2 regions of the Actinomadura monticuli genome follow, and region 1 is predicted to be linked to the other one. Evidence: riboswitches for the same ligand, from Rfam matches in the RefSeq annotation. Region 1 holds a riboswitch; the other holds the start of a gene.
The links. Region 1 has a riboswitch for glycine ahead of gcvT (glycine cleavage system aminomethyltransferase GcvT). Riboswitches for the same ligand answer to the same signal wherever they lie in the genome.
Positions count from the first base shown of each region.

Region 2: linked by a shared signal. The riboswitch ahead of gcvP (aminomethyl-transferring glycine dehydrogenase) and the one ahead of gcvT (glycine cleavage system aminomethyltransferase GcvT) in region 1 are both predicted to bind glycine.

Region 1 is NZ_JAXCEI010000005.1:500,213-510,162, forward strand. Features, by position in the region: gene SM611_RS14225 (L-serine ammonia-lyase) at 1-557, opposite strand, end outside; gene glyA (serine hydroxymethyltransferase) at 615-1,871, opposite strand; gene gcvH (glycine cleavage system protein GcvH) at 1,868-2,257, opposite strand; gene gcvT (glycine cleavage system aminomethyltransferase GcvT) at 2,371-3,459, opposite strand; glycine riboswitch at 3,533-3,620, opposite strand; glycine riboswitch at 3,625-3,720, opposite strand; gene SM611_RS14245 (hypothetical protein) at 3,771-4,094, opposite strand; gene SM611_RS14250 (M50 family metallopeptidase) at 4,363-5,664, shown strand; gene cds1 (L-cysteine desulfhydrase Cds1) at 5,654-6,751, opposite strand; gene SM611_RS14260 (hypothetical protein) at 6,840-7,952, shown strand; gene SM611_RS14265 (ATP-dependent DNA ligase) at 7,987-9,540, opposite strand; gene SM611_RS14270 (hypothetical protein) at 9,634-9,950, shown strand, end outside.
Region 2 is NZ_JAXCEI010000021.1:38,103-48,052, reverse strand. Features, by position in the region: gene SM611_RS32910 (bifunctional nuclease family protein) at 1-371, shown strand, start outside; gene SM611_RS32905 (MerR family transcriptional regulator) at 714-1,310, shown strand; gene SM611_RS32900 (lysylphosphatidylglycerol synthase transmembrane domain-containing protein) at 1,314-3,785, opposite strand; glycine riboswitch at 4,069-4,163, shown strand; glycine riboswitch at 4,164-4,275, shown strand; gene gcvP (aminomethyl-transferring glycine dehydrogenase) at 4,335-7,205, shown strand; gene SM611_RS32890 (tetratricopeptide repeat protein) at 7,338-8,444, shown strand; gene SM611_RS32885 (PPOX class F420-dependent oxidoreductase) at 8,441-8,866, opposite strand; gene SM611_RS32880 (alpha/beta hydrolase family protein) at 8,917-9,552, shown strand; gene SM611_RS32875 (DUF5999 family protein) at 9,650-9,853, opposite strand.

The DNA of each region.
Region 1 (9,950 bases):
CGGCACCGGTCGAGGAGCGCCTCGGCCGTGTCGAACGGGTGGGGGAGGACGGTGTCGTCCGGCTTGATGCGGTCGGCGCCGGCGGCGTTCTCGTCCAGGACGAAGCCGCCGCCGACCGAGTAGTAGACCTTCGAGCGCAGTTCCTCGCCCGGGTCGCCGTAGGCGGTGAAGCGCATGCCGTTGGGATGGCCGGGCAGCGACTCCTTGCGCTCGAAGTGCAGGTGCTCGTTGACCACGAAGGGAATGTCGTGGTCGTTGAAGAGCCGCAGGGCCCCGCGTCCGCGAATGGACGCCAGCCGTTCGTCCACCCGGTCCACGTCGACCAGTTCGGGCTTGTCGCCTTCCAGGCCGAGGATGACGGCCTTGTCGCTGCCGTGCCCCTTGCCGGTGAGGCCGAGCGAACCGTAGAGGACGACCCGGACCGAAGCCGTCTTCTCCAGGAGGCCGTCGCGTTCCAGGCCCCGCGCGAAGCGGTGCGCCGCCGCCATCGGGCCCCCGGTGTGGGACGAGGACGGGCCGATGCCGATCTTGAACAGGTCGAAAACGCTGATGGCCATCGCTACCTCGTTGTAGCTGCGCCCCCTCCCCGGACGGGGGGAGGGGGCGCGGAGACGTCAAAGGTTCGGATACAGGGGGTGCTCGTCGGCGAGCGCCTGCACCCGGGCCGCCAACCCCAGGTCCGCGGAGGACGGCTGCAAGGCCAGCGCGATGATGTCGGCGACCTCGGCGAAGTCCGCGGCGGTGAAGCCGCGGGTGGCGAGGGCCGGGGTGCCGATCCGCAGGCCGGACGTCACCATCGGCGGGCGCGGGTCGTTCGGCACCGCGTTGCGGTTCACCGTGATGCCGATGTCGTGCAGGCGGTCCTCGGCGTCGCGTCCGGTGAGCTCGGAGTCGACGAGGTCGACCAGGACGAGGTGGACGTCCGTCCCGCCGGTGAGGACCTTCACGCCGGCCTTGGCGCAGTCCTCGGCGAGGAGGCGCTCGGCGAGCAGCTTCGCGCCCTCGACGGTGGCCGCCTGCCGGGCCCTGAACTCCTCCGACGCGGCGATCTTGAGGGCGACGGCCTTGGCGGCGATCACATGCTCCAGCGGCCCGCCCTGCATGCCGGGGAACACCGCCGAGTTGATCTTCTTGCCGTACTCCTCGCGGGCGAGGATCAGGCCGCCGCGCGGGCCGCCGAGCGTCTTGTGCGTGGTCGTCGTGACGATGTCGGCGTGCGGGACGGGCGACGGGTGCAGCCCCGCCGCGACGAGCCCGGCGAAGTGCGCCATGTCGACCATGAGCAGCGCCCCGACCGAGTCGGCGATCTCGCGGAACGCCGGGAAGTCGAGCTGCCGCGGGTACGCCGACCAGCCCGCCACGATCATCTTGGGCCGGTGCTCGGCCGCGAGCGCGGCCACCTCGTCCATGTCGACCAGGCCGTCCTCGGCGCGGACGTGGTACGGCACCACGTTCAGCGTCTTGCCCGAGTAGTTCAGCCGCATCCCGTGGGTGAGGTGGCCGCCGTGCGCGAGGTCGAGCCCGAGGATCGTGTCGCCGGGCTGCAGCAGCGCGAAGTACACCGCCGTGTTGGCCTGCGCGCCGCTGTGCGGCTGGACGTTCGCGTGCTCGGCGCCGAACAGCGACTTGGCCCGGTCGATGGCGAGCTGCTCGGTGACGTCGACGTACTCGCAGCCGCCGTAGTAGCGCTTGCCGGGGTAGCCCTCGGCGTACTTGTTGGTCAGGACGGAGCCCTGCGCCTCCAGCACCGAGACGGGCGCGAAGTTCTCCGACGCGATCATCTCCAGCGTGGTCTGCTGGCGGCGCAGCTCCGCGGCGACGGCCTCGGCGACCTCCGGATCGGCCGTCGCGAGGGAGTCGTAGAGGCTCATGCTTCCTCGATCAGCTTCGCGTAGGCCGCCGAGTCGAGCAGGTCGCCCGGCTCGTCGGAGATCCGCACCTTGAAGATCCAGCCCTCCCCGTACGGGTCGTCGTTGATGACCTTCGGCTCGTCCACCACGGCGGCGTTGATCGCGGTGATCTCGCCGCTCACGGGGGAGTAGAGGTCGCTGACGGACTTGGTGGACTCGACCTCCCCGCAGGGCTCGCCCGCCTCGACGGCGTCGCCCTCCGAGGGCTGCAGCTCGAGGTAGACGATCTCGCCGAGCGCGTCGGCGGCGTGCGCGGTGATGCCGACGGTGACGATGCCGTCCTCACCGCCGAGGCCGGACACCCACTCGTGCTCTTCGCTGTAGCGGAGCTGCTCCGGAACGCTCACGATTCTCTCTCCTGTCATGGCGGGGGCCGGGCCGACCCCCACACCCCCGACAACTTCTCATTGATGGTGGGGGCCGACCCCCACACCCCCGGACAACCTTCTCTTAGGGCTCTTTAGGACCGCTTGTAGAACGGCAGTCCGACCACGTCCACCGGCTCGTGCCGGCCGCGGACGTCCACGGCCAGGTCCGTCTCCTCGACGCCGCTGTCGAGGTAGGCCAGGGCGATCGGCCTGCCCAGTGTGGGCGACGGGGCGCCGCTCGTCACGACCCCGCACGGCGTGCCGCCGGACGTGACGACCTGGTACCCCTTCCGGGGCGCGCGACGCCCGCGCGCGACCAGTCCCACGAGCCTACGGCCCGGCGGGGTCTGCGCCTGCGCCGCCAGGGCCGTCCTGCCCACGAAGTCACCCGGCTTGTCCAGCTTCACGACGCGGCCGAGGCCCGCCTCGAACGGCGTCGTCTCGGCGGTCAGCTCGTTGCCGTACAGCGGCATGCCCGCTTCGAGGCGCAGCGAGTCGCGCGCCGCGAGGCCCGCGGGGACGACCCCGTCCACCGCGGCGAGCGCCCGCCACAGCGGGACGGCGTCGGAGGCGTCCACGAACAGCTCGAAACCGTCCTCGCCGGTGTACCCGGTGCGGGCGACCAGCGCGTCGGCGCCCGCGACCCGCCCGGCGAGGATCGCGTAGTACTTGAGGCCGGCCACCGGGGCGTCGGTGAACCCTTCCAGGATCTCCTGCGAGCGCGGGCCCTGGAGGGCGATCAGCGCGTACGCGTCCGACCGGTCGTCGACGGCCGCCTCGAAGCCGGCGGCCCGCTCGGTCAGCGCGTCCCGGACGACGGCCGCGTTGGCGGCGTTCGCGACCACCATCCACGTCTCGTCAGCGAGCCGGTAGACGATCAGGTCGTCGAGGACGCCGCCGTCCTGCCCGCAGATCATGGTGTAGCGGGCCTTGCCGACCGGCATCGGCGACAGGTTCCCGACCAGCGCGTAGTCCAGCGCGGCGCCCGCGCCGGGCCCGGAGAGGAAGATCTCCCCCATGTGCGACAGGTCGAACAGCCCGGCGCCGGTGCGGACGGCCTCGTGCTCGGCCGTCTCGCTCTTGTAGCGCAGCGGCATCAGGTACCCGGCGAAGTCGACGATGTTCGCGCCGAGGTCCCGGTGGACGTCGTGCAGCGGGGTGGTCTTCGGATCGGCGGACATGGGTTCGGCTCCTTCGTCACGGGCGCATGTGGTCCATCGTCCCACTCGCGCACCGGGCGTCTCGGTGCCTCCCCCTCTGTCATCTGCGCCTGAGAGCTTCACCCGCCTGCCGGGCGGGCTTTCACCTTCGGCGGGGGACCCGGGTCCCCGCTTTCCAGAGGTCGCCTGGTCCGTGCGGTCCGTGGGCCTGAGAGGTTCCGGGGAGGAGTTGCTCCTTCGGCGTCCCACACCGGCTGCGTGGGACTCTCCCGCACGGGATCAACGGCTGAACCGCCAATCTAGCAGCGCCCCTGCCCGCCGACCACCCGCCGTCACCCGGGGTTGGAGGACGCCGGCGGCTGCAGCTTCCGCATGCACGTCTTCAGCGCCGCCTTCATCTTCTCCAGGTCCTTCTTGGCGGGCGTCGTCGACGGGTTCGGGCTCGGCAGCCGCACGCCCTGGTCGGTCATGCAGTCGTTGAACTTCTTGGTCACCTTCGACTCCGCGGGCGGCGTCGGCGTGCCGGTGATCCCCTTCGCGGTCGAGGTGCCGGACGGCGCCGAGGCCCCCGGCGAGGAGGGCGCCGACCCGCCCGAGTCCGTGCCGCCGTCATCGGAGCCGCCGCATCCGCCGAGCGCGAGCGTCAAGGCCAGCATCGCTACAAGTCCGCGCTTCAAGGTGAGTACCTCCAATGACGGGGTGAGAACGGCCCATGATGCGCATGTGGCCCGCCGCGCGGATAGTCAACGGCGGGTGAATGCCCGCGCCGCGCCTTAGCAGCCCACCTCAAAGCGGGGCGGCCCGCGGGCGCTGCGGGGATTCCTTGCGGGCTTCAACCGAATGCGGGCGGATCACGTACTCTTTGGTTGGTTACCGGAGATCACCCGCGGTGAGCGCGGGGGCGCGACGTGAAGGGCAAGCGGGATGGTCTACCTGGCAGGAATGCTGATCCTGTTCTTCGGCCTGCTGGTGTCCATCGCGCTCCACGAGCTCGGCCACTTCTCGTTCGCCAAGCTGTTCAAGGTGCGGACGACCCAGTTCATGGTCGGTTTCGGGCCGACGATGTGGTCCCGGCGCAAGGGCGAGACCGAGTACGGCGTCAAGTGGATCCCGCTCGGCGGCTACATCCGGATGATCGGGATGCTGCCGCCGCGCAAGGGCGACGCCCCCGGTCAGGTCCGGCAGGTCAGCACCGGGCCGTGGCAGGGCCTCATCGAGTCGGCGCGCGGCGCCGCGCTGGAGGAGATCCGCCCCGGCGACGAGGACCGCGTCTTCTACGCCAAGAAGTGGTGGCAGAAGCTGCTCATCATGTTCGGCGGGCCCGCGATGAACCTGCTGCTCTCGGTGATGTTCTTCGCGATCCTGCTGATGGGCATCGGGACCAAGCAGTCCCAGCCGGTGATCGGCGAGGTCCTCCCGTGCATGGTGCCCGCGAGCCAGTCGCAGACGACGCAGTGCCCGGCGAACGCGGCGCCGACGCCCGCCGCGCAGGCCGGGCTCAAGGCGGGCGACCGGATCGTGTCGTTCGGCGGCACGAAGATCGACGGCGACTACGAGAAGCTGCGGGTGCTGATCCGCGACAACGGCGGGAAGACCGTCCCGATGACCGTCCAGCGCGGCGGGCAGGACGTGCGGCTGAACGTCCCGATCATCCGCAACCAGATGCACGACCTCGACGACCCCGACAAGATCGTGAACGTGGGCTTCCTCGGCATCACGCCGATCCAGGCGATGGAGCGGCAGGGGCCGGGCGCGGTCGCGAGCACGATGGGCGACCTGACCGCGCGCACCGCCGGGGCGCTGGTGCGGATGCCGCAGAAGATGGTCGGCGTCTGGAACGCGGCGTTCGGCGACGAGAAGCGCGACCCGAACGGCCCGGTCGGCGTCGTCGGCGTCAGCCGGATCGGCGGCGAGGTCGCCGCGTCCAGCGACTACACCGCCGCGCAGAAGGTCTCGTTCTTCGTGATGCTGCTCGGCTCGCTGAACCTCGCGGTCGGGCTGTTCAACCTCGTCCCGCTGCTGCCGCTGGACGGCGGCCACATCGCGGGCGCGCTGCTGGAGGCGGTCAAGAAGGCGTTCGCGAAGATCTTCCGCCGTCCCGACCCCGGGTACGTGGACGTCGCCAAGGCGCTCCCGGTGACGTACGTGATGGCGGTCGTGCTGATCGTCATGGGCGGCCTGCTGATCTACGCCGACCTCGTGAACCCCGTCACCGTCACGGGATAGCGGGCATCTCGCCCGTCTTCAGGAAGCCGTTCAGCGCGGTCAGGTAGGGCGCGATGTCGAGGCCCTGCTCGGCGAGCCACGCGTCCGACCCGTAGGTGCCCGCGTAGCGCTCGCCGCCGTCGCAGATCAGCGTGACGACGCTGCCGCGCTCGCCGCGCTCGCGCATCTGCGCGATCAGCTCCGCCGCGCCCCACATGTTGGTGCCGGTCGAGCCGCCGACGCTCCGGCCGCTGACCTGCGCCGTCCAGCGCATCGCGGCGACTGACGCCGCGTCCGGCACCCGGATCATCCGGTCGATCACCGTCGGCAGGAACGACGGCTCGACGCGGGGCCGGCCGATGCCCTCGATCCGCGAGCCGGCCGCCGTCCGCTCCGGGTCGCCGTCGGCGTAGGAGCCGTGGAACGCCGAGCCCTCCGGGTCGACGACCGCGAGCCGCGTCTGGAACCGCTGGTAGCGGGCGTACCGGCCGATCGTCGCGGACGTCCCGCCGGTGCCCGCGCCGACCACGATCCAGGACGGCTCCGGGAACCGCTCCAGCCGCATCTGATCGAAGATCGACTCGGCGATGTTGTTGTTGCCGCGCCAGTCGGTGGCGCGCTCGGCGTAGGTGAACTGGTCCATGAAGTGCCCGCCGCACTCGGCCGCGAGCCGCCGCGACTCGTCGTAGATGGCGGACGGCTCGTCCACCAGATGGCACCGGCCGCCGTGGAACTCGATCAGCTGGATCTTCTCCGGGCTGGTCGAGGCGGGCATCACCGCGATGAACGGCAGGCCGAGCAGCCGCGCGAAGTACGCCTCGGACACGGCCGTCGACCCGCTGGACGCCTCGATGATCGTCGTGTCCCGCCGGATCCAGCCGTTCGCGAGCCCGTACAGGAACAGTGACCGGGCGAGCCGGTGTTTCAGGGAACCGGTGGGGTGGACGGACTCGTCCTTCAGGTACAGGTCGATGCCCCACTCCGGCGGCAGCGGGAACACGTGCAGGTGCGTGTCGGCGCTGCGGTTGGCGTCGGCGTCGACCAGCCGGATCGCCTCGGCGGTCCAGGCCCGGTAGCCGGGATCGCAGCGGTCCACGGTGCGGCTCACGGCGTACCCTCCTCGATCGTCGCCGGTCGGCAGGGGTCCCACGATATCCGCGCATGTCACGGTGCATCATGGAGGCAGCGGGGGGCAGATGATCGAGATGTTCGACGAGCGGATCGTGGCGACCGGGCGGCTTCCGCTGCTCGGGTTCTTCGTCGCGTTCCTGATCACATTCGTGCTGACGCGGGTGAACGTCCGGCTGATCCGGTCGGACGCGCGCTGGTGGTTCCGCAACGTGACCGCCGGCGACCTGCACATCCACCACGTCGTGTTCGGCGTGGTGCTGATGCTGGCGGGCGGCATCGGAAGCCTCGCCGTCCCGGACGCCTACACCGGCCTCAACGTGTCGGCCGCCGTCGTGTTCGGCATGGGCTCCGCCCTCGTCCTGGACGAGTTCGCGCTGATCCTGCACCTCAGCGACGTGTACTGGACGGAGAAGGGCCGCGCGTCCGTCGACGCCGTGTTCGTGGCGATCGCGGTGACGGGGCTGCTGCTGCTCGGCATCCGCCCGCTCGGCTACGAGGGCATCGCGCCCGACCCCGGCACCGGCATCCTGACCCGCGTCTACGTGGCGTCCCTGGTGGTCAACCTGGTCTTCGCCGTGCTGACCCTGCTCAAGGGCAAGATCTGGACGGGCCTCATCGGGCTGTTCGTGCCCGCGCTGCTGATCGTCGGCGCGATCCGGGTGGCGCGGCCGGGGTCGCCGTGGGCGCGCTGGCGCTACGCCCCGGACTCGCGCCGGTACCAGCGGGCCGTGCGGCGCGAGAAGCAGGTCCGCCGGCCGCTGATCCGCGGCAAGATCTGGGTGCAGGAGTTCATCGCGGGACGGCACGACCTCATCCCGCCGGAGCTGCTGCAGCGCCGCGCCGAGGCCGCCGACCGCGCCCGCCGTCGGCGGCTCGAACGCGCCGAGCGGCGGGCCGCCGCCCGCCTCGCGGCCGGCGCGGAACGCAGGGCCGAGCGGCGCGCGGCCCGCCGGGCGGAGCGCCGGTCCGCCACACGGGACGGGAGCCGCCGCGGGGCCGTCGTCCCGTCCCGGATCCCCGGCGGGGCCGCGTCCCGGATGCGGGCCCGCGCCGCCGCGAGGCAGGCCCGCGACGCCCGCACCGGCGACGACTTCCCGCCCGGCTTCCGCCCCGGCGGCCGGCTCCCGCCCGCGCCGCCGCGCGAGCCCGCCGCCCCCCAGCCCGACGACCCGCCCTGACCGCCCGGCCCGTGACCGCTCAGTCCATCACCGCTCAGTCCATCACCGGGGCCACCGCGCGGACGGTGTCGATCGTGTCGGCCTCGGCGGCGGACTTGTCGGGCCGGTACCGCAGCACCCGCGCGAACCGCAGCGCGATGCCGCCGGAGTAGCGGGGGCTGTGCTGGACGCCGTCGAACGCGATCTCGACGACCAGCTCGGGACGGACGTGCACGACCCAGTCGTCCTCGCGGACGGCCAGCTCGCGGAGCCGCTCGGTCTGCCAGGCGAGCAGCTCGTCGGTGAGCCCCTTGAACGTCTTGCCGAGCATGACGAACCCGCCGGTCGCGGGATCGCGGGCGCCCAGGTGCAGGTTCGACAGCAGCCCCCGGCGGCGCCCGTGCCCCCATTCCACGGCGAGCACGACGAGGTCGAGGGTGTGCCGCGGCTTCACCTTGATCCACCCGGCGCCGCGCCGCCCGGCCGTGTAGGGCGTGTCGAGCGACTTGATCACGACGCCCTCGTGGCCCCGTGCGACGGCCTCGTCGAACACCTCCTTGGCCCGCACCGGGTCGCCCGTCACGACCCGCGGCATCCGCAGCTCCTCGGGCAGCACCCGCACCAGCGCCGCGTTCCGCTCCGCCCCCGGCGCGTCGAGCAGATCCCCCGAACCATCGGATGCGGTGCCCGCGCCCTCGTCCAGGTAGAGGACGTCGAAGAGGAAGACGCTCAGCGGGACCGGTTCGGTGGATTTCGCGGTGCGGGTGGCGGTGCGGGCGGCGGTCACCTGGAAGGGGTGGGGACGGCCGTCCGGGCGCAGGGCGATCAGCTCGCCGTCGAAGACGGCGGCGCGGACGGGGAGGCCGCGCACCGCCTCGACGACCTCGGGCAGGCGGGCGGTGATCTCGTCCAAGGTGCGGGTGAAGACGCGCACCTCGCCGCCGGAGACGTGCACCTGGGCGCGGATGCCGTCGAGCTTCCACTCGACCGCGGCCTCGGCCTTGAGCTTGCCGAACGCCTCGCCGATCGACGGCGCCGCCGCGGCCAGCATCGGCTTGACCGGGCGGCCGACCTCCAGGGTGAAGGCGCGCAGGCCGGCGACGCCGTCGGCGAGGGCGGCGGTGGCGACCGGGCCCAGCGAGCCGCGCAGCATGAACGCGCGCCGCACCTCGGCGGGCTTCACCTCGGCCGCCGCCGCGATCGCCTCGGCCATGACGCCGTCCAGCGCGCCCTGGCGCAGCTCGCCGGCCAGCAGCCGGATGAGGAAGTCCTGCTCGGGGCGGGTGGCGCGGCCGAGGAGCGAGGCGACCAGGTCGCGGCGGCGGGCGACCGAGCCGGGGCCGGAGACGGCGCCGATCTCGGTGAACGCCGCGTCCACGCCGGGGACGGTCAGGGACGGCTCGGCGGCGGGCGGCGGGAGATCGCGCAATGCGGCGTACCCCACGCCGATCTGGCGTTGCGGCAGCTCACCGGACAGGTAGGCGACCACGATGGCGGCCTCGCCGGCGTCGGCCCGGCGCAGGCACTCGGCGAGCGCGGTTACCTTGGCCTTCCGGCCCGAGGTGCCCGCCACCGCCCCCGACGTCCGCGCGATGTCAGCGATCAGCACCCCTCCAGTGTGGCCCCGGGGTCTGACAATCGGCACCGTCGGGGGGCCTGGTCAGAGGCGGCGCGCCTGGCTACGTTGACGGGAGGGCGGGCCATGACGCGACGGGGGAGTGAGGAGCGGGACGTGGGGCTGCGGCGTCCGGTCGAACCGTTCCACCGGCCGTACGCCGGGCCGGAGCCGCCGTCTCCGTCCCGCCGGCCGAGGCGGCTGCTGGTGTTCGCGGTGGCGGCCGCCGCGTTCGCCGCGGCGGCGGTGGCGGTCTTCCTGGTCGCGCCCGGCAGAGGCGGGGACGGCACCGACCGGGTCGCCGTGACGCCGACCGGGAGCGCCCCGGCGACTCCCTCGCCGTCCGAGCCGGCGCAGCGGATCGTGCGGGCCCTGCCGCCGCCGTGCGGGACGGTCTCGGAGGG
Region 2 (9,950 bases), on a different contig from region 1:
GGATCGGGGCGGTCGAGGCGACCGCGATCGCCTTCGCGCAGCAGGGCGTGCTGCCCGCGCGGCCGCTGACCCACGACCTGTTCCGCGACGTCCTGGACGCCCTCAGCGTCCAGCTCCGCACCGTGAACATCACGGCCCTGCGCGAGGGCATCTTCTTCGCCGACCTGATCTTCTCCAACGGCGTCGAGGTCAGCGCCCGCCCGTCCGACTCCATCGCCCTCGCCCTGCGCACCGGCGCCACGATCTTCGCCAGCGAGGACGTCCTCGAAGAGGCCGGCGTCGCCATCCCGGACGAGCAGGAGGACGAGGTCGAGAAGTTCCGCGAGTTCCTCGACACGATCTCCCCCGAGGACTTCGGCCGCGCCGGCTGACGGCACGGGCGGCGTCCGGCGGCGTCCGGCGGCGAAGGCGCGCCCGCGGGCGGAGCGGGCTCCCGCGGCCCCTGCCGCCGCGTTCGGGCGAGGGGTTGTAATAAATGCCGCATGTCCTGGACCTGGTGGTTTTTGGCGGGGGAGCATCGGGGTAGGAGTGGGTGGGTGGCGGAGGTGCGCAGTTTGCCCACGTGAAGCCGGTTCATCCGGGCATGCGACGCGCCGACGGTGAACGTTGACCACACCCTGACCGGCACCTACCGTGCTGGTGGAACACCCGTGGTGTAATTCGTCAAACCCCCTTGACGAAGCGCCGCGGGGTGATAGAAGCCGGAGGTCCGCGTGGCGGTGAGCAGCGGCGAGGGCAAGGCGACCCCCGACAGGCACGTGGCGTCCCGCCGTGCCGGAGAGCAGGGCCTGCTCTTCGACACGCAGGTGTCCGCGCCGCCGGAGGATGTCGGTTACCGCGGCCCGACGGCGTGCGCCGCGGCGGGGATCACCTACCGGCAGCTCGACTACTGGGCCCGGACGAAGCTGGTCGAGCCGAGCGTCCGCCCGGCGCACGGATCGGGCAGCCAGCGGTTGTACAGCTTCCGCGACATCCTGGTGCTGAAGGTCGTGAAGCGGCTGCTGGACACGGGCGTGTCGCTGCAGCAGATCCGGACGGCCGTGACGCATCTGCGCGATCGCGGGGTGCAGGACCTCGCCCAGATCACGCTGATGAGCGACGGCGTCAGCGTGTACGAGTGCACGTCGGCCGACGAGGTCGTCGATCTCCTCCAGGGCGGGCAGGGCGTGTTCGGCATAGCGCTCGGGCGGGTGTGGCAGGAGGTGGAGGGCAGCCTCGCGGAGCTCCCCGGCGAGCGGGCGGCCACGGACCCTCCCGAACACCCCCGCGATGAACTCGCCAACCGGCGGCGGGCGCGCCGCACCGGCTGACGCTCAGAGCGCCTCCTTACGCTGGAGGAAGGCGAACGCCCCCCAGCCCGGCAGCACCGGCAGCCACAGGGTGAAGAGCCGGTAGAGCAGCACCGCGGACGTCGCCGTCTCCGCGGACAGGCCCGAGATCGTCAGCGCGAGCGTCAGCGCTCCCTCGACCGCGCCGAGACCGCCCGGGGTGGGCGCCGCCGACCCCACCGCGTTCGCCGTGAGGAACACGAGCACCACCGTCGTCCACGGCAGCGAGCCGCCGAACGCGCGGATCGACGCGTCCAGGCACAGGACGAACGCCAGCGTCAGCAGCAGCGTGCCGCCCATGCCTGTGCACAGCTTCTTCGGCGACTGGAGGACGTCCACCAGGCGGGGCACCACGCCGGAGAACATGCTCTTCAGGCGCGAGGCGACGACACGCCGGACGCGGGGGACCGTCAGCGCCAGACCGGCCACCAGCCCGAGCGCGAGCACCGCGATGACGATGGTGCGGGACGGCGCCAGGTCCTGCGTCGCCTTCGCCGTGGAGCCGGTGAGGAACCCGAACAGCACCAGCAGCAGGATGTGCGTGACCATCCCGACCAGCTGCGACGCGCCGACGCTCGCCACCGCCAGGGTGGGCCGCACCCCCGAGCGCTGCAGGTAGCGGGTGTTGACGGCGACGCCGCCGACCGCCGCAGGCGCCACCAGCTTCACGAACGACGCGGCGACCTGCACCAGGACCGTCCGCCGCAGCGGCAGCCGCTCCGGGACGAACCCCATCAGCATGAGCGCGGCCGCGACGTAGGTCAGCGCCGCCGCGCCGAGGGCGGCGACGACCCAGTGCCAGCTCGCCGTGGCCGCCAGGTAGCCGACGTCCAGGCTGGTCACCTGCGGGATGACGATGTACGCGGCGACCGACAGCGCCACCACGCTGAAGATCGTCCGGGGGCGGAAGCGCTCCAGCCTGGCCGGCGCCGCCTCGGTCTCCGGCTTCAGCTGGACGATCTGCTCCCGGATGCGGGTCAGCAGGTCCCGGTCGCGCCGCAGCGCCTGCCGCGTCGCCCGGGACAGCGCCACCCGCTGCAGCAGCGGCACCGCGCCGCCCAGCGCCTCCTCGCCCAGCACGGACGCGGCGGTCCGCACCGCCCGCTCGGGCCCGGTCCGCAGCGCCAGCGTGGTGAGGAGCTGCGCGAGGTCGAGGCGCAGCGCCAGGTCGCCCGCCGCGGTCTCCCCGGCGTGCAGGTCGGTGACGTAGGGGAGGCCGTCCTCGCCGATCAGCAGCGCGTCCTCCTGCAGCCGGCGGTGCGCGAGCCGGCCGCCCTGCATCGCCCGGAACTGCCGCCACACGTCGGTCAGCAGCTCGTCGGTGATCTCCGCGGCGGGCACGTCGCCGAGCCGCCGCCCCGGCACGTGCTCGTAGGCCAGCAGCGCCGCCTCCGTGCCGACCTCGCAGGTTCCGGTGAGCCGCGGCGTCCGGACGCCCGCCGCGTCCACCGCGTACGCCATCAGCGACTCCTGCTCCAGGGACCGGCGCAGCGACCGCAGCGTCCGCCCGGTCGTGGTGGCGCGCAGCCGCAGCAGCCGCCAGATCCGGTAGAGGAGCCCGGCGGTCTGCTGGTCGCGGTCCAGGACGCGGATCTCCAGGTCCCAGTCGCCGTGCGCGCCCCGCCCGGCGGGGACCCGGCCGCCCGCGGGACGCCCGGCGAGGACGACGCCGTAGCGGCGGCCGGCCTCGGCGTCGTCGGCGGGGTCGTCCAGCCGCGCGCCCCGCACGGGCCGCGGCCCGAGCCGCTCCAGGGCCGCGACGACCGCCGCCCCCGTCGGCCGCGGGTTCGGCGTCCCGACGGCGTACAGGGTGCCGTGGCCGATGGCGCGGCCGAGGAAGTAGGTGGCCGCGAGCGCGGCGACCGAGGCGTAGGACGCGGTGAGCCCGGTCAGCGCCGCCAGCCCGATCATGGTCCAGGTCGCGGCCTGCCAGCGGGAGCGCCCCGCCATCCCGACCGCGCTGACGAACGCGATCACCGGGGCGATGTCGGTGTGCACGGGCGCCGTCTCGGTGCCGCCCCAGATCAGCGAGTCCAGGACGCCGCCGGGCGCCGCCCGCACCACCAGGTCGTCCAGCCCCACCGTGACGCCGAACGCGATCACGGCGGCCAGCAGCGCGATCGCGACCCGGGTGCCGTCCTTGTGGAACAGCCGCTCGACGGCGAACGCGATCGGCACCGCCAGCACCCCGAAGCTCGACACGAGCGTCGCCAGCGTCAGCAGCAGCCGGGGCGCGTGCGCGGTGCCCTGCACGATGTCGGTCTGCAGCCCGTGCGTGGTCTGCTGCGCGATCGACACCAGCAGCATCACCGCGGCCAGCCCCACCAGCGACGCCGCGAACCTGATCGCGTCGGACGGCCGGCGGATCCGGTCCGGCTGGGCGGGCTCGTCGACGGGCACCCCGGCGGCGGTGGCGCCGTGCCGCGGGCGCGCCGCGCCGTCGTGGGTCCGTGTCACGCGGTACCGCCGCCCCGGCCATCCGTCATCGTGATCAGCGTCCCAGAACCGGTCGCGCGCCGTCGAGTGCCGTCCCGGCATCCGGCCCGTCGCGCGCGCACCTCGCAGCCCCATCTCCGCCCCCATGGCCCGAGGTCCGTCTTGTCCCAGGTGAGTGAGCACATCGTACCGGCCGGTACGGTTCCGGCGCCGGAAGGACGCCCCCGTGTCCGCTCCCGGCGGCGGGGGCCGGGACGATCGACCGGGCGGGTCATTGGGTAGGGTTTCGTCCAGGACATGCCGTCGACCCTGGGCGGGAGAGATCCCACGCCGCCAGCGTGGGACGCCGAAGGGGCAACCTCCCCGGAACCTCTCAGGCAAAAGGACCGCTCGGGCGAGGCACCTCTGGAAAGCAGGCGCCGGTCCCCGCACTCGGGGGGCGGCGGCTCACCGAAGGGGAAACCCCGCCGCGCGGGTGAAGCTCTCAGGTGCCGATGACAGAGGGGGAGACGCGCCGCCGGCCCGTGCCGGCGGCGGACCTGAGCGACCGCAGCTGCCAGGAGGCTCTCCATGACCGCCCAGTTCTTCGCCCCCGTGGCCGCGCCGCAGCATCCGCGCTCCGCGTTCGCCGACCGGCACATCGGCCCGGGCCCGGACGACCAGGCCCGGATGCTGGCCGCCATCGGCTACTCCGGCGCGGAGGCGCTGGTCGACGCCGCGGTCCCCGCCGCGATCCGCACGGCCCGCTCCCTGGACCTGCCGCCCGCGCTGAGCGAGACCGCCGCGCTGGACCGGCTCCGCGAACTGGCGTCCCGCAACACCGTGCTGACGTCCATGATCGGGCTCGGCTACCACGGGACGGTCACGCCGGGCGTGATCCTGCGGAACGTCCTGGAGAACCCCGGCTGGTACACCGCCTACACGCCCTACCAGCCGGAGATCTCGCAGGGCCGCCTGGAGGCCCTGCTCAACTTCCAGACGGTGGTCGCCGACCTGACGGGGCTGCCCGTCGCCAACGCGTCCATGCTGGACGAGGGGACCGCCGCCGCCGAGGCGATGGCCCTCGCCCACCGCGTGTCCAAGCGCAAGGAGCCGGGCACGTTCCTGGTCGACGCCGACGCCCTCCCGCAGACGATCGAGGTCGTCCGGACCCGCGCGATCCCGCTCGGCATCGAGGTGGTCACCGCCGACCTGTCCGCCGGACTGCCGGACGGCGACTTCTTCGGCGTGCTGCTGCAGTACCCGGGCGCGTCCGGGGCCGTCCGCGACCTGGAGCCGGTCATCGCGCAGGCGCACGAGCGCGGCGCCAAGGCGGTCGTGGCCGCCGACCTGCTCGCGCTGACGCTGCTGCGCCCGCCGGGCGAGTCCGGCGCCGACATCGCCGTCGGGTCCGCGCAGCGGTTCGGCGTCCCCTACGGGTTCGGCGGCCCGCACGCCGGCTACATGGCGGTCGGCGAGGGCATCCAGCGGCAGCTTCCCGGGCGCCTCGTCGGCGTGTCCGTCGACGCGGACGGCGCCACCGCCTACCGGCTGGCGCTGCAGACCCGCGAGCAGCACATCCGCCGCGAGAAGGCCACCAGCAACATCTGCACGGCCCAGGTGCTCCTCGCCGTGATGGCGAGCATGTACGCGGTCTACCACGGCCCCGAGGGCCTGGCCGCGATCGCGCAGCGCGCGCACCGCCGCGCCGCCGAGATCGCCGCGGGGCTGCGCGCCGCCGGCGTCGAGGTCGTGCACGGCTCGTTCTTCGACACCGTCCTCGCCCGTGTGCCCGGCCGCGCCGCCGAGGTCGTCGCCGCCGCCCGCGAGCGCGGGATCAACCTGCGCCCGGACGGCCCCGACCGGGTCGGGATCGCCTGCGACGAGACCACGCTGCCCGGGCACGTCGCCGCCGTCCTCGCGGCGTTCGGCGCGGCGGCCGCCGACGGCGCCGAGGAGGCGATCCCGGACGCGCTGCGCCGCGAGAGCCCCTACCTGACCCACCCGGTCTTCCACGCGCACCGCTCGGAGACCGCGATGCTGCGCTACCTGCGCCGCCTCCAGGACAAGGACATCGCGCTCGACCGCTCCATGATCCCGCTCGGCTCCTGCACGATGAAGCTGAACGCCACCGCCGAGATGGAGCCGGTCACCTGGCCGCAGTTCGCGGACCTGCACCCGTTCGCCCCGGTCGACCAGGCCGCCGGGTACGTCGAGCTGATCGGCGAGCTGGAGGCCGCGCTCGCCGAGATCACCGGGTACGCGAAGGTCTCCGTCCAGCCGAACGCGGGCTCGCAGGGCGAGCTGGCCGGCCTGCTCGCCATCCGCGGCTACCACGCCTCCCGCGGCGAGGCGCACCGCGACGTCTGCCTGATCCCCTCCTCCGCGCACGGCACGAACGCCGCCAGCGCCGTCATGGCGGGGATGCGGGTCGTCGTCGTGAAGTGCGACGAGGGCGGCAACGTCGCCCTGGACGACCTGCACGCGAAGATCGCGAAGCACGGCGACCGGCTCGCCGCGATCATGGTGACCTACCCGTCGACGCACGGCGTCTTCGAGGAGACGATCACCGACGTGTGCGCGGCCGTGCACGACGCGGGCGGCCAGGTCTACGTGGACGGCGCCAACCTCAACGCCCTCGTCGGCCTGGCCCGCCCGGGCGAGTTCGGCTCGGACGTCTCGCACCTCAACCTGCACAAGACGTTCTGCATCCCGCACGGCGGCGGCGGCCCCGGCGTCGGCCCGATCGGCGTCCGCGAGCACCTCGCCCCGTTCCTGCCCAACCACCCGCTGCGCGCCGAGGCGGGCCCGGACACCGGCGTCGGCCCGATCTCCGCCGCCCCGTGGGGCTCGGCGGGCATCCTGCCGATCTCCTGGGCCTACATCGCGATGATGGGACCGGACGGCCTGCGCGCCGCCACCGAGAGCGCGATCATCGGCGCGAACTACCTCGCCGCCCGGCTCGGCCCGCACTACCCGATCCTCTACACCGGCCGGAACGGCCTGGTCGCGCACGAGTGCATCGCCGACCTCCGCAAGATCACCAAGGAGACGGGGATCACCGCGGAGGACGTCGCCAAGCGCCTCATCGACTACGGCTTCCACGCCCCGACCCTGTCCTTCCCGGTGGCCGGGACCCTGATGATCGAGCCGACCGAGTCCGAGGACCTGGCCGAGCTGGACCGCTTCTGCGACGCGATGATCGAGATCCGCCGGGAGATCCAGCGCGTCGCCGACGGCGGCTACGACCGCGAGGACAACCCGCTGAAGAACGCCCCGCACACGGCCGCGAGCATGGTCTCCGACGACTGGAAGCACGCCTACAGCCGCGAAGAGGCCGCCTACCCCGTCCCGTCCCTGCGCGAGAACAAGTACTGGCCGCCCGTCCGCCGCATCGACCAGGCGTACGGCGACCGCAACCTGGTCTGCTCCTGCCCGCCCCCGGAGGCCTTCGAGGACTGAGCCCGCCCGGCTCCCCGGAACGCCCGCAATTAGTGATCTTGGTGGGGGTTTCGGGGTGTCGTCGCGGGACGCGGCGCGGCCGGGTCGCTAGTCTCTGTGCCGACTTCAGAAACCCCCAGAGGGCAGAGGCCGATGAGCGAGTTGCCGGACGAGACGTCCGACCCGGCGCGGATGTGCGAGGAGGCCCGCGGCCTCGCCGAGAGCGGTGCGGCCGGGCAGGCGGCGCTGCTGTTCGAGAAGGTGCTCGCCATGGGCGAGACGCCCTGCCGGGCGCAGGCCGCGCTCGGGCTCGCCGTCGTCCTCGACGACGCGGGGGAGGTGGAGCGGGCGAGGGAGGCCGACCAGGTCGCGATCGCCACCGCCGACCCCGAGTACGGCCCGCGCGCCGCCTACCACCTGGCGCTCACGCACGAGCGGGCCGGCGAGCCCGCGGACGCGGCGCCCGCCTGGGGCGCGGTGGTCGACTTCGGCAACCCCGCCTACCTGCCGCCCGCCCACCTGGCCCTGGCCCGGATCGCCGACGACGCCGGCGACTTCGACACGGCCCGGGACCACTGGGAGGCGGCGGTCGGGACGGGGGACGCCGAGTACGGGCCGCTCGCCGCGCACGACCTGGCGCAGCGGCTCCTGGAGCGCGCCGACCCGGCGCGCGCCCAGCGGATCCTGACCGCCGGGCTCCGGCTCATCGACCGCGAGGCGGCGCCGTACGCGTACGCGCGGCTCGCCGTCGCGCTCGGCATCTCCTACCTCGACCAGGCGATCGGCGCGTTCGGCGCGGCGCTCGCGGAGGAGCCGTCCGACCCCGAGGCCGGCCCGCTGGCCACCGAGTTGCTGGCGCGGACGCTGCCGCTGCGCGGGCGCGGCGCCGAGGCGGGCGAGGTGTGGCGGCGCGGGCTGGCCGACCCGGGCATCGCGCCGCAGGTGCGGGCGAGGCTGCGCCGCGACTTCGGCGAGGAGGACGGCGAGGCCGACCTGTGGTGGGAGCCGGTCGTCGAGCAGGCCGTGTCGGACGGGACGCTCCCCGCGCTGGCCGGCGAGGCGTTCGGCGCCCTCGACCACATGTACGCGCTGCTCGCCGTCCGGTACGCCGAGCGGCGGGGGGACGAGGCCCACGAGGTGCTCGGCGGCGCGGTGCGGGTCCCGAGCGGCTACCCGTGGGGCCCGCTGCTGCACGAGAGCTTCGCCGAGCGGCTCCGCCTGGCGATGGGCACGACCGTGGCGAACTGGCCGGAGGGCTAGTCGGCGATGCCGCGTTCCGCGATCACCCTGGTGACGCGGGCGCGGACGAGGTACTCGGTGGGGACGGCGTTGCGCGCCCCGAACTCCTCGGCCCGCGCGGCGCCCATGTAGCGGCCGCCGATGGCGGCGGCCCAGCGGCGCATCTCGTCCAGGTCGTCGATGAGGGCGGCCTCCGCCTGGATCTGCACGTACGAGAACGGCGGGACCTGGTCGTCCACGCAGACGGAGACGCGCGGGTCGCGGGCGAGGGCGCGGCCCTTGACCGAGTCGCGCGCCGTGTTGAACAGGAGGTCGTCGCCGTCGAGGACGAACCAGATCGGCGTGACGTGCGGCGTCCCGTCCTTGCGGGTGACGCCGGCCTTGCCGGTGCGGGTGCCCTCCATGACGAACGCGCGCCACTCGGCGTCGGTCATCTTCTCCATGCGGCCAGTCTGCCGCAAAGATCGCCGGACGGTGCGGCTACGGTGAGCGCATGGAGGTCGTGACGGCGCACGGGCCCGGCGAGGTGACCCTCGACGCGGTGGACGACCCGGCGTTCCTGCTGGTCCTGACGCATGGGTCGAACGGGGGCGTGGACGCGCCCGACCTGCTCGCCGTCCGGGAGGCGGCGCTCGGGCTCGGCGGCGCCGTCGCGCGGGTCACCCAGCCGTTCCGGTACGCGGGCCGCCGGGCGCCCGGCTCGCCCGTCAAGCAGGACGAGGCGTGGCTGGAGATCGTCGGGGGCCTGCGGGGGAGGTTCGCGGGCGCCCCGCTCGTCCAGGGCGGCCGGAGCAACGGCGCCCGGGTGGCGTGCCGCACGGCACGGGCGGCCGGGGCGGTGGGCGTGGTGGCCCTGGCGTTCCCGCTGCACCCGCCCGGCAGGCCGGAGAAGACACGGGTGGACGAGCTGCGCGGGGCCGGCGCGGAGGTCCTGGTCGTCAACGGCGATCGCGACCCGTTCGGCGTGCCGGACGCGGCGGACGCGGCGCACGTGGCGGTGCTGCCGGGGGAGCGGCACGATCTGGGGAAGGACCCCGCAGCGGTCGGCCGGGCGGTGGAGCCGTGGCTCAAGAAGTGGACGGCCCCTGGCAGAAGGACGGCCCGTCCGGTGCGGACGGGCCTGGAGTAGGTCCCTCTGGGCCCGGGCGGGCCCAGAGGTCAAGGGCAGTGGTGGGCGTTGCCCCCGAGGTGATCACCCGTTTGAACTAGTCCCCCGTGGAGACCGCTCAAGCGGCGGACGGCGCCTGCAGGTCCGTCGGCCGGTGCGGCGCGATGACTCCCCCGTCGGGCAGCAGCTCACCGGTGTCCTCGAAGAGCACGACACCGTTGCACAGCAGGCTCCACCCCTGCTCGGGGTGGGCGGCCAGCGTCCGGGCGGCGTCGCGGTCGGGTGCGTCGTGCGAGGGACAGGGCGGCTGGTGCGGGCACATCGTGTGCCTCCGGTCTCAACTACTGGTCGGGTCGTGGGTGCTTTCCTTAATTGACGCACCCCAGTGTGAAGTGGTTCGCCCCCATCGGCTATAGCCC